One region of the Comamonas piscis genome, then DNA from elsewhere that is predicted to be linked to it. Evidence: riboswitches for the same ligand, from Rfam matches in the RefSeq annotation. Region 1 holds a riboswitch; the other holds the start of a gene.

The links. A riboswitch is a leader RNA that binds a small molecule or an ion and turns the genes downstream of it on or off. The one in region 1 is predicted to bind S-adenosylhomocysteine.
Region 2: linked by a shared signal. The riboswitch ahead of metH (methionine synthase) and the one ahead of ahcY (adenosylhomocysteinase) in region 1 are both predicted to bind S-adenosylhomocysteine.

Annotation. Positions count from the first base shown of each region.
Region 1 is NZ_CP058554.1:1,266,914-1,274,306, forward strand. Features, by position in the region: gene cobJ (precorrin-3B C(17)-methyltransferase) at 1-667, opposite strand, end outside; gene cobI (precorrin-2 C(20)-methyltransferase) at 661-1,422, opposite strand; gene HS961_RS05705 (precorrin-8X methylmutase) at 1,412-2,041, opposite strand; gene cobG (precorrin-3B synthase) at 2,041-3,315, opposite strand; gene HS961_RS05715 (response regulator) at 3,428-4,132, shown strand; S-adenosyl-L-homocysteine riboswitch at 4,151-4,249, shown strand; gene ahcY (adenosylhomocysteinase) at 4,324-5,754, shown strand; gene HS961_RS05725 (TlyA family RNA methyltransferase) at 5,899-7,101, shown strand; gene metF (methylenetetrahydrofolate reductase [NAD(P)H]) at 7,125-7,393, shown strand, end outside.
Region 2 is NZ_CP058554.1:364,489-371,881, reverse strand. Features, by position in the region: gene HS961_RS01775 (mechanosensitive ion channel domain-containing protein) at 1-1,008, shown strand, start outside; gene HS961_RS01770 (LysR family transcriptional regulator) at 1,005-1,961, opposite strand; gene HS961_RS01765 (PACE efflux transporter) at 2,030-2,485, shown strand; gene gltS (sodium/glutamate symporter) at 2,552-3,790, opposite strand; S-adenosyl-L-homocysteine riboswitch at 4,016-4,129, shown strand; gene metH (methionine synthase) at 4,164-6,917, shown strand; gene HS961_RS01750 (helix-turn-helix domain-containing protein) at 7,036-7,305, shown strand; gene HS961_RS01745 (DUF4304 domain-containing protein) at 7,344-7,393, opposite strand, start outside.

The DNA of each region.
Region 1 (7,393 bases):
AGACCTGCAGCGATTCCTCCGGCGTGGAGACGGCGCGGGCGAACACCAGCAGGCGCTCGGGCTCGCAATGCGCGCGCAGCAGCTCCAGCAGGCGGACAAACCCCTGCGGCCGGCTTTGCGAGCGCGGGTTGTAGAAGGCCATCGCAAAATCAGCCTCGGCCGCCAGCGCCACCCGGCGGGCAATCACCGGCCAGGGCTTGAGGTTGTCCGACAGATTGATACAGCAAAAATCATGGCCCAGCGGCGCACCTGCGCGGGCGGCTGCCGCCAGCATGGCGGTGACTCCAGGCAAGACCTGCACATCCAGCGCCAGCCAGCGCTCGGCCTGCGGTGCCTGGGCGCTCTCGATGGCTTCAAACACCGCCGACGCCATCGCGAACACGCCTGGGTCACCGGACGAGACCACGACGACCTGCCGGCCCTGGGCCGCCAGCTCCAGCGCCTGCTGGGCGCGCTCCAGCTCGACCCGGTTGTCCGAGGCCAGCCATTGCGGCTGGCGGCTGCCAGCTGGCGCGCTCTGCGCCAGCAAGGCCTGCGCACGCGCCACATAGGGGAAATAGCCCACGACATCGTCGGCAGCCAGCAAGGCCTGCAGCACGGCGGGCGTGATCTGGTCCAGGTCGCCGGGGCCCAGGCCTGCGATGGTCAGTTGGCCGTTGTTTACCATGCGGCCTCCGGGCGGCGGCCCTGGCCATGCACCAGCACGATGGCGAAATAGGGGCAGACCTCGTCGCCGACGTCGCTGAGGCGCGCGACCTGCTGCTGGTCGGTGGTGCCGTTTTGCACCAGCCAGGCGGCGTCCGCCCGGCCCGCGCGGGCCAGGGCGCGGCGAATACGCGGTAGGTTGCGGCCCACCTTCATGACCACCAGCGCATCGGCCGTGTCCATGCGGCGCACCAGCTCGTCCTCAGACAGGGTACCGGTCATCACGCTGAGGACATCGTCGCCCCAGGTGATGGGCTCGCCGGTGGCGTGCCAGCAGCCCACCATGCCGGGGATGCCGGGCACCACCTGCAGGTCCACATCGCCACGCGCGCGCAGCCGGGTGTAGAGGTGCATAAAGGAGCCGTAGAGAAAGGGGTCGCCCTCGCAGAGCACGACGACCTGTTCCTGTTTGGCCAGCGCGGCCAGGCGCAGGCACCAGTCGTCATAGAACTGTGCCAGCTGCTGCACATAGGCGGGGCTGTCCACCGGGATCTCGGTGGTCACTGGGTACTCCATCGGGTACTCGGTGGCCTGGAGGCTGAGCATGCCTTCGACCAACTGGCGGGCCTTGCCGGGCCGGCCTTTTTTGCGGAAAAAGGCCACATGGCGGGCGCCGCGCACCAGGCGGTCCGCCTTGATGCTCATCAGCTCCGGGTCGCCCGGGCCCAGGCCCACGCAGATGATGCCCGGCGCGGCCAGGCTGGTCTTATTCAACATGGCTGGCCATGGCATTGACGGCGGCCACGGTCATCGCCGAGCCACCCAGGCGGCCGCGCACAATCATCGATGGCACGGGCAGGTCCTGCATCAGCGCCTGCTTGGATTCAGCCGCGCCAATAAACCCCACCGGGAAGCCGATGATGGCTGCAGGGCGGGGGCAGCTTGGATCTTGCAGCATATTGAGCAAGTGGAAGAGGGCGGTCGGCGCATTGCCAATCGCCACCACGGCGCCGGCCAGGTGCGGGCGCCACAGCTCCAGCGCTGCCGCGCTGCGGGTGTTGTTCATCTTCTGCGCCAGCTCGGCCACGCCGGGCTCGTGCAGGGTGCAGATCACCGGGTTGCCGGCGGGCAGGCGCGAGCGGGTGATGCCTTCGCTGACCATGCGCACATCGCAGAGCACGGGGGCACCGGCCTCCAGCGCGCGCTGGCCGGCGGCCACCACGCCGGCAGAAAACTGCACATGCGCGGCCAGCTCCACCATGCCGGCGGCATGGATCATGCGCACTGCTACGCGCTCCTCTCCGGGGGTAAAGCGCTGCAGATCGGCCTCGCGGCGGATGGTGGCGAAGGACTGCCGATAGATCTCGGCGCCATTGGTTTCGTAGGTATGAACCATCACATTTCTTCAAACAACAGCCGGGGATTGTCGCGCAGACTGCGCGCGCTCCAGCGGGAATCGGGGACGGCTTGCGCGGATGCCTGGCGGATCCGCCCAAACAGAGGTTCGGTGTTGCCCGCCTGCGCTACCAAGGTGACCGTGGCAGGCAGCTGGCGTGCACAGCCCTTGCTGCAGCCAGAGACATGCAGGTGCGCGCCCTCGGGCACATGGGGGGCCAGCGCCAAAGCCAGCCCCTGCGTGGGCGCCAAGGCCTGGCTGCAACCAGGCGCCCCACTGCAGGCGGAGATGCGCAGCCGGGCATCGTGCGGATGGATGATCCAGTGGACTGGGTCGTCCAAGCCCGCCGCTTTGATCGCAGCGCTGTCCGATGGCGCCAGCCCTTCGACCAGCAGCATGCGCCAGGGTGTCAGCCGCAGGCCGCTGATGCCGCTGCCAGCCAGGCGCGCCAGTGCATCGGCAGCGACCCGGCCGAGGGGCGCGGCGACCAGCAGGCCGAGGTTGCGCTGCCAGCCTGGCTGCGGGGTGTCATCGGCGGGGAGATAGGGGGGGACTTCACACAGTCCATCGGGCAGGGCCAGCAGCGGCAATGCGGCTGGCTGGGCCTGCGCCTCGCGCAGCAACTGGGGCAGGCGGCCCGGGTGTGCGCCAGCAGCGCGTCGCGCACGGGCCTGGGCGGCGCACCAGCGGGCCAGTGCCAAAGTGGCGTGCACCGCCAAAGAGGGGTTGCTTGCCAGCCAGGCTATAGGCTGGCCAGGCACTTGCAGCAGCCAAGCACCAGGGGCTTGGCGGATCAGCTGTAGATCGGCCGCTACCTCGGCCAGGCCTGCATGGCGGCCGCTGGCAATCGACAGACCAAATTTGGCGGGCAGGCCGTCCAGTTCGGTATCGGATGCCATGGCTTGTTGCAACGCTTCCGCCAGCGCGAGCACGCCGTCATGGGGCTGGCTCAGCGGGTCAATGACCAGGTTGCGCAGCTGCTCCTGGCGCGCATCGGAGTCCAGCAGGCCCTGGGCGGCCAGCGCATCGAGCAGGGCGCGATGCTGATCGGGCGCCACGCCGCGCAGCTGGATATTGGCGCGGCTGGTGAGCTCCAGCAGGCCGGCGCCATGTTGCGCAGCCAGCTCGGCCAAACGCAGCGCCTGCGCGGCCGACAGCCTGCCCAGCGGCGGGCGCACCCGCACCACCAGCCCATCGCCAGAGGCCATGGGCAGCCAGGCACCCGGGCACCAGCCTTGGGTTTGTGGAGGGGATGAGGGTGGGGTGGAAAACATGGGGCGGGCGGCAGCGCAGGGGCAGGGCCGGGGTGCTGAAGTGTAGCGAAGTGCTTGCCCACCCCGTGGAGCTGAGCGCGAACCCCCTCGGTTTTTTGTCACAATTGGGCGCATGACGCTTGCAGCCCCCCGCATCCTCCTGGTGGACGACGACCCCAATATCCGCCGCTTTGTGCGGCTGGCCATGGAGGACGAGGGCTGGCAGGTCTTTGAAGCCGACAGCGCGCGGCGCGGCCTGATCGAGGCGGCCAGCCGCCAGCCCGATGCGCTGGTGCTGGACCTGGGCCTGCCCGATGCCGATGGCAAGACGGTGATCACCGAGCTGCGCGGCTGGAGCGGCCTGCCGGTGCTGGTGCTCTCGGCCCGCGACCAAGAGGAGGAAAAGGTGGCTGCGCTGGATGCCGGCGCCGACGACTACCTGAGCAAGCCCTTTGGTGTGCCCGAGCTGCTGGCGCGCCTGCGCGTGATGCTGCGCCGGGGCCAGCGCAGCGGGGGCGACAAGCCCGGCAGCACCGTGCGCTTTGGCGATGTGGAGGTGGACCTGGCCACGCATGAGGTGCGCCAGGCGGGGGCGGCGGTGCATCTGACCCCTATCGAGTTCCGGCTGCTGGCGGCCTTGGTCGCCGGCCAGGGCCGGGTGCTGACCCACCGCCAGCTGCTGCTGCAGGTCTGGGGCCCTGAGTATCTCGACCGGCCCCACTACCTGCGTGTTCACATGGCCAACCTGCGCCAGAAGATCGAGGCCGAGCCGGCCCAGCCCCGGCATCTGCTCACCGAGCTGCAAGTGGGCTACCGCCTGGTGGGGTTACAGGGCTGATGCCCTTATAATCTCGTTCCATCCGAGGAGCGTTGCAGCGTTTCCCAGTCTGGCCACACGCCAGACCACCATGGGGCGTGAGGCTCGGATTTCATCTCGCAACGACGCTCACCCACGCTTTCTGTGCGGTGAGATGGTCTTTCCCCTTCTTCCGCGGAACGTGGTTTTTCATTCAATTTTTGGAGAAAACCATGAACGCTGCTGTTCGTTTCAATCCCGCTGACTCTGCGATTACCGATATTTCCCTGGCCGGCTGGGGCCGCAAGGAAATCAAGATCGCCGAAACCGAAATGCCTGGCCTGATGGCCGTGCGTGAAGAGTTTGCTGCTGCCCAGCCCCTGAAGGGCGCGCGCATCACCGGCTCGCTGCACATGACCATCCAGACCGCCGTGCTGATCGAGACCCTGACGGCCCTGGGTGCCCAAGTGCGCTGGGCATCGTGCAACATCTTCTCGACCCAGGACCACGCCGCTGCTGCCATCGCCGAAACCGGCGTGCCGGTGTACGCGATCAAGGGCGAGTCGCTCAAGGACTACTGGGATTACACCCACGCGATCTTTGAATTCGGCGCCAAGGGAACCGAAGGCGAAGGCCCGAACATGATCCTGGACGATGGCGGCGATGCCACCATGCTGATGCACCTGGGCAAGAAGGCCGAGAAGGACCTGTCCGTGCTGGCCAACCCCGGCAGCGAAGAAGAGAAGATCGTGTTTGCCGCGATCAAGGCCAAGCTGGCAGTGGACGCCACCTGGTACAGCCGCAAGTCGGCCGAGATCATGGGTGTGACCGAAGAGACCACCACCGGCGTGCACCGCCTGAACGAAATGTCGGCCAATGGCTCGCTGCTGTTCCGCGCGATCAATGTGAACGACTCGGTGACCAAGTCCAAGTTTGACAACCTCTACGGCTGCCGCGAATCGCTGGTGGACGGCATCAAGCGCGCCACCGATGTGATGATCGCCGGCAAGGTCGCTGTGGTCGCTGGCTATGGTGACGTGGGCAAGGGCTGCGCCCAGGCACTGTCTGCCCTGCGCGCCCAAGTCTGGGTGACCGAGATCGACCCGATCAACGCACTGCAAGCGTCGATGGAAGGCTACAAGGTTGTGACCATGGAGTACGCTGCTGACAAGTGCGACATCTTCGTGACCACCACCGGCAACAAGGACATCATCCGCCACGAGCACATGATCGCGATGAAGGACGAGGCCATCGTCTGCAATATCGGTCACTTCGACAACGAAATCGATGTCGCATCGATCGAGAAGTACGAGTGGGAAGAGATCAAGCCGCAAGTCGACCACATCACCTTCCCGGACGGCAAGAAGATCATTCTGCTGGCCAAGGGCCGCCTGGTGAACCTGGGTTGCGCCACTGGCCACCCCAGCTTTGTGATGTCCAACTCCTTTGCCAACCAGACCCTGGCGCAGATCGAGCTGTTCGCCCGCCCCGACGCTTACGAAGTTGGCAAGGTCTATGTGCTGCCCAAGATCCTGGACGAGAAGGTCGCCCGTCTGCACCTGAAGAAGGTGGGCGCGCAGCTGACCGAGCTGAGCCAGTCGCAAGCCGACTACATTGGCGTGAAGAAGGAAGGCCCTTACAAGCCTGAAACCTACCGCTACTAATCCAGGAGCCGCTGATACGGCCCCTGATACGTTGTCTCATGGACCGTGGTAGCGCCTCTGGGTGAGCACCTGGTAGGCATTTTTGATGAAGACTGGCTGCTCCGCTTGGCGGGCCCGCCAGTCGTTTTGATTGAAGGAAAGCGCATGCGCGCAGATGTATTGTTGGTGGAAACGGGCCTGGCGTCGACCCGCTCGCAGGCCCAGCGCCTGATTGCGGCCGGTGTGCAGTGGCGCACGACCCCGCTGGCTCCCTGGATCAAGGTGGCCAAGAACGGTGACGAGATCCCGGCAGGCGCCCAGGTGGAGCTGCTCGATGACTCGGAAGCCAAGTACATCTCGCGCGGTGGCCTGAAGCTGGAAGGCGCGTTGGCGGCTACCGGCCTGGTGGTCCAGGACCTGCGTTGCCTGGATGTGGGCCAAAGCACCGGCGGCTTTACCGACTGCCTGCTGCAGGCGGGTGCCCAGCAGGTGATTGGTGTGGACGTGGGTACCGCCCAACTGCACGAACGCCTGCGCGCCGATGACCGCGTGGTTTGCGTGGAAGGCTTCAATGCCCGCGCGCTGACGGCTGAATCCTTGCAGGCGGCCTGTGAGCTGGCGCTGTGCGAGATCGTGGTGGACGAAGAAGACAACGACACCCAGCCCGTCGCCCCCTATGCCTGGATGCGCAATGGCGGCCAGGTGAACGAAGAATACGACGACAGCCAGGACGCCAAAGAGCAGGAGATCGAGGACTTCAAGGCCGAGCGCAGCGCCAAGCAGCGCGCTAAGGCCGAAGGCACGGCCCCCGTGGAGCGCCGCCGCCGCCCTGGCACCGAGAACGTCGATATCCGCCCGGAGTTTGACTTTGTGACCGGCGATCTGTCCTTTATCTCGCTGACCCTGGTGCTGCCAGCGGTGGTGAGCGTGCTCAAGCCCGGCGGCCAGCTGCTGATGCTGGTCAAGCCCCAGTTTGAGCTGCAGCCCGGCCAGATTGGCAAGGGCGGCATTGTGCGCGACAAGGCCTTGTACGTGGAAGTCGAGCAGCGCATCCGCAGCTGCCTGGCGGAGCTGGGCCTGGAGGTCAAGCACTGGTTGGATTCGTCCATTGATGGCGGCGACGGCAACCATGAGTTCTTTGTGCATGCCCAGCAAGGTGCCGTGGTGAAGGTGGCGGCCCCTGCAGCAGCGGATGCCAGCGAAGACGCGCCTGCAGCCCCTGCCAAGAAGGTGGCGGCCAAGCGCCCATCGCGTGCCGACATGCGCGCCAAGCGCGATCTGCAGGAGTTGTATGTCGATCCCGAGGCTGCCAGCTTTGGGCAGCCGGGGCCTGCACGCGGCAAGCAAAAAAAGCGCAATGAACGTTAAGTGTTGACGACTCGGAGACGGTAATGTCCTTCCCCATCAGTTTTGAATTCTTCCCGCCCAAGACGCCTGAAGGCGCAGAGAAGCTGCGCGTGGTGCGCCAGGCGCTGTATGCGCGCAAGCCCCAGTTCTGTTCGGTGACCTATGGGGCGGGTGGCTCCACGCAAGAGGGCACTTTTGGGGTGGTCAAGGCGATCCTGGAAGAGGGCTTCGACGCGGCATCGCACTTCTCTTGCGTGGGTGCCACCAAGCAGACGGTGCGCGCGCAGCTGCAGCAGCTCAAGGACATGGGCGT
Region 2 (7,393 bases), 900 kb from region 1:
CAAAGCCAAATGGCGCTGGTGACGGTGAGCACCCAGGCGCACCGCCTGCTGGGCTTGCTGCAGCGGGTGCTGGTGGCCCTGAGTTTGGTGTACGCCTGGTCGCCAGTGCTGCCGGCGCTGCTGCGTTTTGAAGGGGTGGTGCTTTGGTACACCACTAACACGGAGGCCAGCGGCATTGCCCGCCCCGCACCGGTGAGCCTGATGGACCTGCTGATCGGCGCGCTGATCCTGCTGATGACCTTCAGCCTGACCCGCAATCTGCCGGGCCTGGTCGAGGTAGTGTTCTCCAGCACGCGCCGGGTCAGCAGTTCGGACCGCTACACGATGGCTACCTTGGCGCGCTATGGCATCACGATTGCCGGCACGGTGAGCGCGCTGTCCTTGCTGGGGCTGCGCTGGAGCCAGTTGCAGTGGATGGCCGCCGCGCTGACCGTGGGTCTGGGTTTTGGTCTGCAGGAGATTTTTGCGAACTTTGTCTCAGGCTTGATCCTGCTGGTGGAGCGGCCCTTCCGCGTCGGTGATGTGATCACCATCAACCAGCACACCGGCACCGTCACCCGCATCCGCACCCGCGCGACCACGGTGCTGGATTTTGACAACCAGGAAATCGTCATTCCGAACAAGACTTTCATCACCGGCCAGGTGACGAACTGGACCTTGAGTGACGATGTGACGCGTTTGATCATCGATGTCTCCGTGGCCCATGGCAGCGACCCGGCCGAGGTGCAGCGCATGCTGCTGGCGATTGCGGCCGAGCACCCCAAGGTGCTGCGCGAGCCCGAGGCCAATTGCTGGTTCATGGCGCTCGAAGGCCAGGGCCAGAAGTTTGAGCTGCGCGTCTATGTGGGCGCGGTGGACGACCGCCTGCCGGTGCGCAACGACCTCAACCGCAGCATCAATGCGCGCCTGAAGGCGGCCGGCATTGCAGTGGCCTTCCCGCAGATGGACATCCATGTGCGCGATCTGCCGCCAGCCGCTGCTGCGCCACAGGAGGCGCAGGGCGCTTAAGGTGTTTCTGCCGACGGTGGCGCTTGTGATGCCGCCTGCACCAGCGCCACAAAGCGCTTGGCGGCCAGGCCCATCGGGTGCTCCTTGGACCAGACCACATCCACATACAGCTGGGCACCGTTGCTGAGGTTGGCAAACTCCATCGCCACCAGCGCGCCCGACTGCAGCAGTGGCGCGACCAGCGGCTGGGGCAGCCAGCCCCAGCCAATGCCGGCGCTGACCATCTGCAAGGCAGCCGCATGGTTGTCGGTGCGCCAGACATCGCGGGCATAGACCAGGCGCTCATGGCTGAGCGACCAGTCGCGGCTGGCGACGATGATCTGCCGGGTATTGGTCAGGTGGTGTTCGCGCAGCTGGGGCCGCGTCGCTTCGCCCGGCGGAGGTGCATGGTCCAGTGACTGCATCAGTGGGTGGCTGGGGGCGATGACAGCCAGCAAGGTCTCGGTCGCCACTTCCTGAAAACCTTCGCGGCCATCGAGGCTGGGCCGCTCAAACACCAGCGCCAGCTGCGCGCGGCCGCTGTGCAGCATGGTCAAGGCATCGGCCTGCGGGGCGGTCAGCACTTCCACCGCCAGCTGCGGGTACTCCTGCGCCAAGGCCGCCAAGGGTGCTGCCCAAGGCGCGGACACCAGCTCGGGTGCGATGGCGACGGTGAGCCGCGATTCCAGCCCTTGCTCCAAGGCCAGCGCATGGGCATTGAGCTGCTGCAGCTGTGCGGCCAGCAGGCGCGCCTGCGGTTCCAGCGCCAACGCCGCCGGCAAGGGCGTTGGCTCGCGGCCCACGCGGGCAAACAGTGGCATCTGCAGCTCCGCCTCCAGCTGGGCAATCTGCATGCTCACCGCCGAAGGCACCTTGCCCAGGGCGCGTGCGGCCGCCGAGAAGCTGCCGTGGTCGAGCACCGCCAACAAGGTCTGGATGGTGTCAGAGTCGAAGGGGGCAAAAGCGCTGCGCATTGGTATATCAATTTTTCTGAAAGATTCTGACTTATGTTATCAGCTGATGACACATAAGATAGCGCCCCATGTCAGTTCAAAAAATACACAACAGCCCCTTGTCACTGCAAGGGCCCATGCGCCGCGTCGTCTATGTCGCCTTGTACGAGGCGATTGCCATCATCGCGGCCACCGCCGGTCTGTCGGCCTTGTCCGGCCAGGGCGCCGCGCATTCGGGCGTGGTGGCCGCCGTGTCGTCGGTGATCGCCATTGTGTGGAATGTGGTCTGGAACCATTTGTTCGAGCGCTGGGAAGCGCGCCAGGCCACGCGCGGGCGCGGCATGGGCCGCCGCATTGCGCATGCGCTGGGCATGGAGGGTGGCCTCGTCTTTATGCTCGTCCCCCTGTTTGCCTGGTGGTTCAAGGTCAGCCTCTGGGAAGCACTGGTGATGGATATCGGCCTGCTGCTGTTCTTCCTGGTCTACACCTTTGTCTTCAACTGGTCGTTTGACCGCATCTTTGGCCTGCCGCAATCGGCGCAGTAATCCTGGCCTGAAAACGAAACGGGGCATCGTGTTTGCACGACGCCCCGTTTCTATATGGCAACTGCCTCAGCGCAGCCAGGCAATCATCAGCTGCAGCACAAAGGCATTGATGATGTCGATAAAGAAGGCGCCCACCAGCGGCACGATCAAAAATGCCTTGTGCGATGGCCCGTACTGGCTGGTGATGGCCTGCATATTGGCAACAGCCGTGGGGGTAGCGCCCATGCCAAAGCCGCAGTGGCCGGCGGCCAGCACGGCCGCATCGTAGTTGCGGCCCATGATGCGGAAGGTGATAAAGGCGGCGAACAGCGCCAAGGTGATGGTTTGCACAGCCAGGATGATCATCAAGGGACCGGCCAGATCCGCCAGCTCCCAGAGCTTGAGCGACAGCAGCGCAATGGCCAGGTAGATGGACAGGCCGGCATTGCCGAACACATCGATGGCACGGTCAAACACCTTGAAGCCAAAGCCATAGTCCAGCACATTGCGGATCACCACACCGCCGCCCAGCGCCCAGACAAAGGTGGGCAGCTGCAGCTTGGTGCCCTGGGTGGCGCTGGTCATGAACTCGGCAAAGGCCAGGCAGCCGGCAAACAGCGCCAGGGTTTCAATGGCGGCCTCGGCAGTGATCAGGCGGGGGGCTGTATTGGGCGTTTCAAAGTTGGCCGGTTCCTTGCCGTCGCTGGCGCTGCCCGCATTGCTGGCTGTTGGGGTGGCCATGCTGCGAGGCTGGGCCAACTGGTGGCGGGTGATCAGGCGCTTAGCCAGCGGGCCGCCCAAGAGGCCGCCAATCACCAACCCAAAGGTGGCGCAGGCAATACCCAGCGCGGTGGCGCCGCTCAGCCCGTACTGGTTCTCGAGCACCGAGCCCCAGGCGCCGGCCGTGCCGTGGCCGCCCAGCAAGGTGATCGAGCCTGCCACCAAGCCGATCAGCGGATCAAGCCCCAGCAAGGTGGCCAGGCCCACGCCCACGCCGTTTTGCACAAAGATAAAGGCGGCGATCACACCCAGGAACAACACCAGGCCCATGCCGCCTTCGCGCAGCTTGGCAAAGTTGGCACTCAGGCCAATCGATGAAAAGAACACCAGCATGAAGCTGGTCTGCATCGCGGTGGCAAAGGCCAGGGTCAGGCCGGTGAGCTGGTGCAGCGCAAAGATGACGGCTGCGACAACCAGCCCGCCCGATACCGGTTCGGGGATGTTGAAGTCGCGCAGAAAGCGGATGTGCCGGGTCAGCAGCTTGCCCAGCAAGAGCACCAGAACGGCAAAGATCAGGGTGTAGTAAGCACTGAAACTCAGATGCAAGGGAATTCTCCTCAAATGGCAGGCCTTGACCTGGTTAAATACAGAAAGCCGGTGTTGGCTGTGGAATGGCGGTTTTTGCCAGAAAAGTGCTGCAATATGGATGAAAGTCAAAGCATCTTATGATTGAATAAGGCTATAACCAACGAAAGAACTTGGTGTTTCTGGCTATTGGAAAGTTCCCCCGCAGCAGCCACCGCGGCTGGCCTGGATTAAAATGCCTGGCCTTGTCCCAAGGAGCGCTGCAGCCGGCTGGGTGGAACCTCCACCACAAGCCTGTCAGGCTTGGGGCAGGACGACGGGCCTGCCTTGCCAGGCCCGCTCCAACGGCGCTCACCTGTTCTGTCTCTGTTTTTGGTTGTCACAGGTGAGCTCCATGTCCGCGTCTGCTGTCCCCGTTTCCGTCCCTCCCATGCGCCTGTCGGGCCTGGAGCCCGTGTTCATCGCTGGGGACAGCCTGTTTGTTAACGTTGGTGAACGCACCAATGTGACAGGCTCCAAGGCCTTTGCGCGGCTGATCCTGAACGAGCAGTACGAAGAGGCGCTGGCCGTTGCGCGCCAGCAGGTGGAGAACGGCGCCCAGGTCATCGACGTGAACATGGACGAAGCCATGCTCGACAGCAAGGCGGCGATGGTGCGTTTTCTGAACCTGATCGCCTCCGAGCCCGACATCGCCCGCGTGCCGATCATGGTCGACAGCTCCAAATGGGAGGTGATCGAAGCCGGCCTGCGCTGCATCCAGGGCAAGGGCATCGTCAACTCCATCTCGATGAAAGAGGGCGTGGACGAGTTCAAGAAGCATGCGCGCCTGGTCAAGCGCTATGGCGCGGCGGCCGTGGTGATGGCCTTTGACGAAAAAGGCCAGGCCGATACCTACGAACGCAAGATCGAAATCTGCGAGCGCGCCTACCGCATCCTGGTCGACGAGGTCGGTTTCCCGCCCGAGGACATCATCTTCGACCCCAACATCTTTGCCGTGGCCACCGGCATTGAAGAGCACAACAACTACGGCGTGGACTTTATCGAGGCCACGCGCTGGATCAAGCAGAACCTGCCCGGCGCCAAGGTGAGCGGCGGCGTGTCCAACGTGTCGTTCTCGTTCCGCGGCAACGACCCGGTGCGCGAGGCGATCCACACCGTATTCCTGTACCACGCGATCCAGGCGGGCATGGACATGGGCATCGTCAACGCCGGCATGGTCGGCGTCTATGACGACCTGGAGCCGGTGCTGCGCGAGCGCGTGGAGGACGTGGTGCTGAACCGCCGCCCTGATGCGGGCGAGCGCCTGGTCGAAGTGGCCGACAGCGCCAAGAGCGGCGCCAAGGACGACAGCAAGAAGCTGGAATGGCGCGGCACGCCGGACCACCCGCGCAGCGTGGGCGAGCGCCTGTCGCATGCGCTGGTCCACGGCATCACCGACTTCATCACCGAAGACACTGAAGAGGCCTACCAGGCCATCGTGGTGCAAGGTGGCGGGCGCCCGCTGCATGTGATTGAAGGCCCGCTGATGGACGGCATGAACGTGGTTGGCGACCTGTTTGGCGCCGGCAAGATGTTCCTGCCCCAGGTGGTCAAATCGGCCCGCGTGATGAAGCAGGCCGTGGCCCACCTGGTGCCCTATATCGAAGAAGAAAAGCGCCAGCAAGAGGCCGCGGGGCTCGATGTATCGAGCAAGGGCAAGATCGTCATCGCCACCGTCAAAGGCGATGTGCATGACATCGGCAAGAACATCGTCACCGTGGTTCTGCAGTGCAATAACTTCGAGGTCATCAACATGGGCGTGATGGTGCCCTGCCACGAGATCCTGGCGCGCGCCAAGGCCGAGGGCGCGGACATCATCGGCCTGTCCGGCCTCATCACCCCCAGCCTGGAAGAGATGCAGTATGTGGCCGGCGAGATGCACAAGGACGACTATTTCCGCATCAAGAAGATTCCGTTGCTGATTGGCGGCGCCACCTGCTCGCGCGTGCACACGGCCGTGAAGATCGCCCCCAAGTACGAAGGCCCCGTGCTCTACGTGCCCGATGCCTCGCGTAGCGTGAGCGTGGCCCAGAGCCTGCTCGGCGAGAACAAGGACCGCTACCTGCAGGAGGTGGAGGCCGACTACGACAAGGTGCGCACCCAGCACGCCAACAAGAAGAAGACCCCGCTGTGGACCCTGGCGCAGGCCCGCGCCAATGCCACCCCGGTGGACTTTGCCGCGCACCCGCCCGTCACGCCCCGCGTATTGGGCCGCCGCGTGTTCAAGAACTTTGACCTGGCCGAGATCGCCCAGTACATCGACTGGGGCCCGTTCTTCCAGACCTGGGACCTGGCCGGCCCGTACCCGGCCATCCTGGACGACGCAGTGGTCGGTGTGGAGGCACGCAAGGTGCTGGCCGATGCCCAGGCCATGCTTAAAAAGATCATCGAAGGCCGCTGGCTGCAGGCCAATGGCGTGATGGGCCTGTTCCCCGCCAACCGGGTGGGCGACGACATCGTCTTCTACACCGACGAGTCGCGCAGCACCGAGCTGCTGACCTGGTACGGCATGCGCCAGCAAACCGAAAAGCAGGCGGTGGATAACGTGATGCGCCCCAGCCGCTGCCTGGCCGATTTTGTGGCCAGCAAGGAATCGGGCATTGGCGATTACGCCGGCCTGTTTGCGGTCACCGCTGGCATCGGCGCCGAGAAGAAGGACAAGGAATTTGAAGCAGCGCTGGACGACTACAGCGGCATCATGTTCAAGGCCCTGGCCGACCGCCTGGCCGAAGCCTTTGCCGAATGCCTGCACCTGCGCGTGCGCAAGGATCTGTGGGGCTACGCCGCCGATGAGGCGCTGAGCAACGCCGAGCTGATCAAGGAAAAATACCAGGGCGTGCGCCCCGCCCCCGGCTACCCCGCCTGCCCCGACCACACCGCCAAGATCGACCTGTTCCAGGCCCTGGATGCTGCCGACATCGGCATGGTGCTGACCGAGAGCCTGGCGATGTTCCCGGCTTCCAGCGTCAGCGGCTTCTACCTGGGCTACCCTGAAGCCGTCTACTTCAATGTCGGCGAAATCGGTGAGGACCAGCTGGCGGACATGGCGGAACGCCGGGGCATGGACATCGAGGTGCTGCGCCGGGCGCTGGCGCCGAATTTGGCGTAAATACAAGCCATTGGCTGTAAAACGGAAATACAAACCAAGACTTGTATTTTCGGAATACAGTCTATGGGTTGTGGCCTCACAATAGCTGCTCCTGAGTTACTGTGAATGGGGAGCACGCATGGATGACTTCATCGTCCACACCAGCCGCCAACTACCGATATTTCTGAGTGCTTTTCGCAAGACAGCCAAGCTCACCCAGGCAGAGGTGGCCATGCGCATGGGGGTGACCCAGCAGACGGTCTCTGCGATGGAACGCAATCCCAAGGCCGTCAGCGCTGAACGCTTGATGAAACTCCTGAGCGTTCTGGGCGTCGACCTGGTACTGCGGGCACGCCCGGAACCGCGCGACTATGCCGGCTCTGAACTTCGGTCACTGGATGATTGGTAAAGCGCGGTTGACGAGCTGCTCGTCGTCTTTTCCAACAATCAACCCGTCAAAACAGCCTCCAGATTCGCACGCAGCGAAGTAGCGCGCT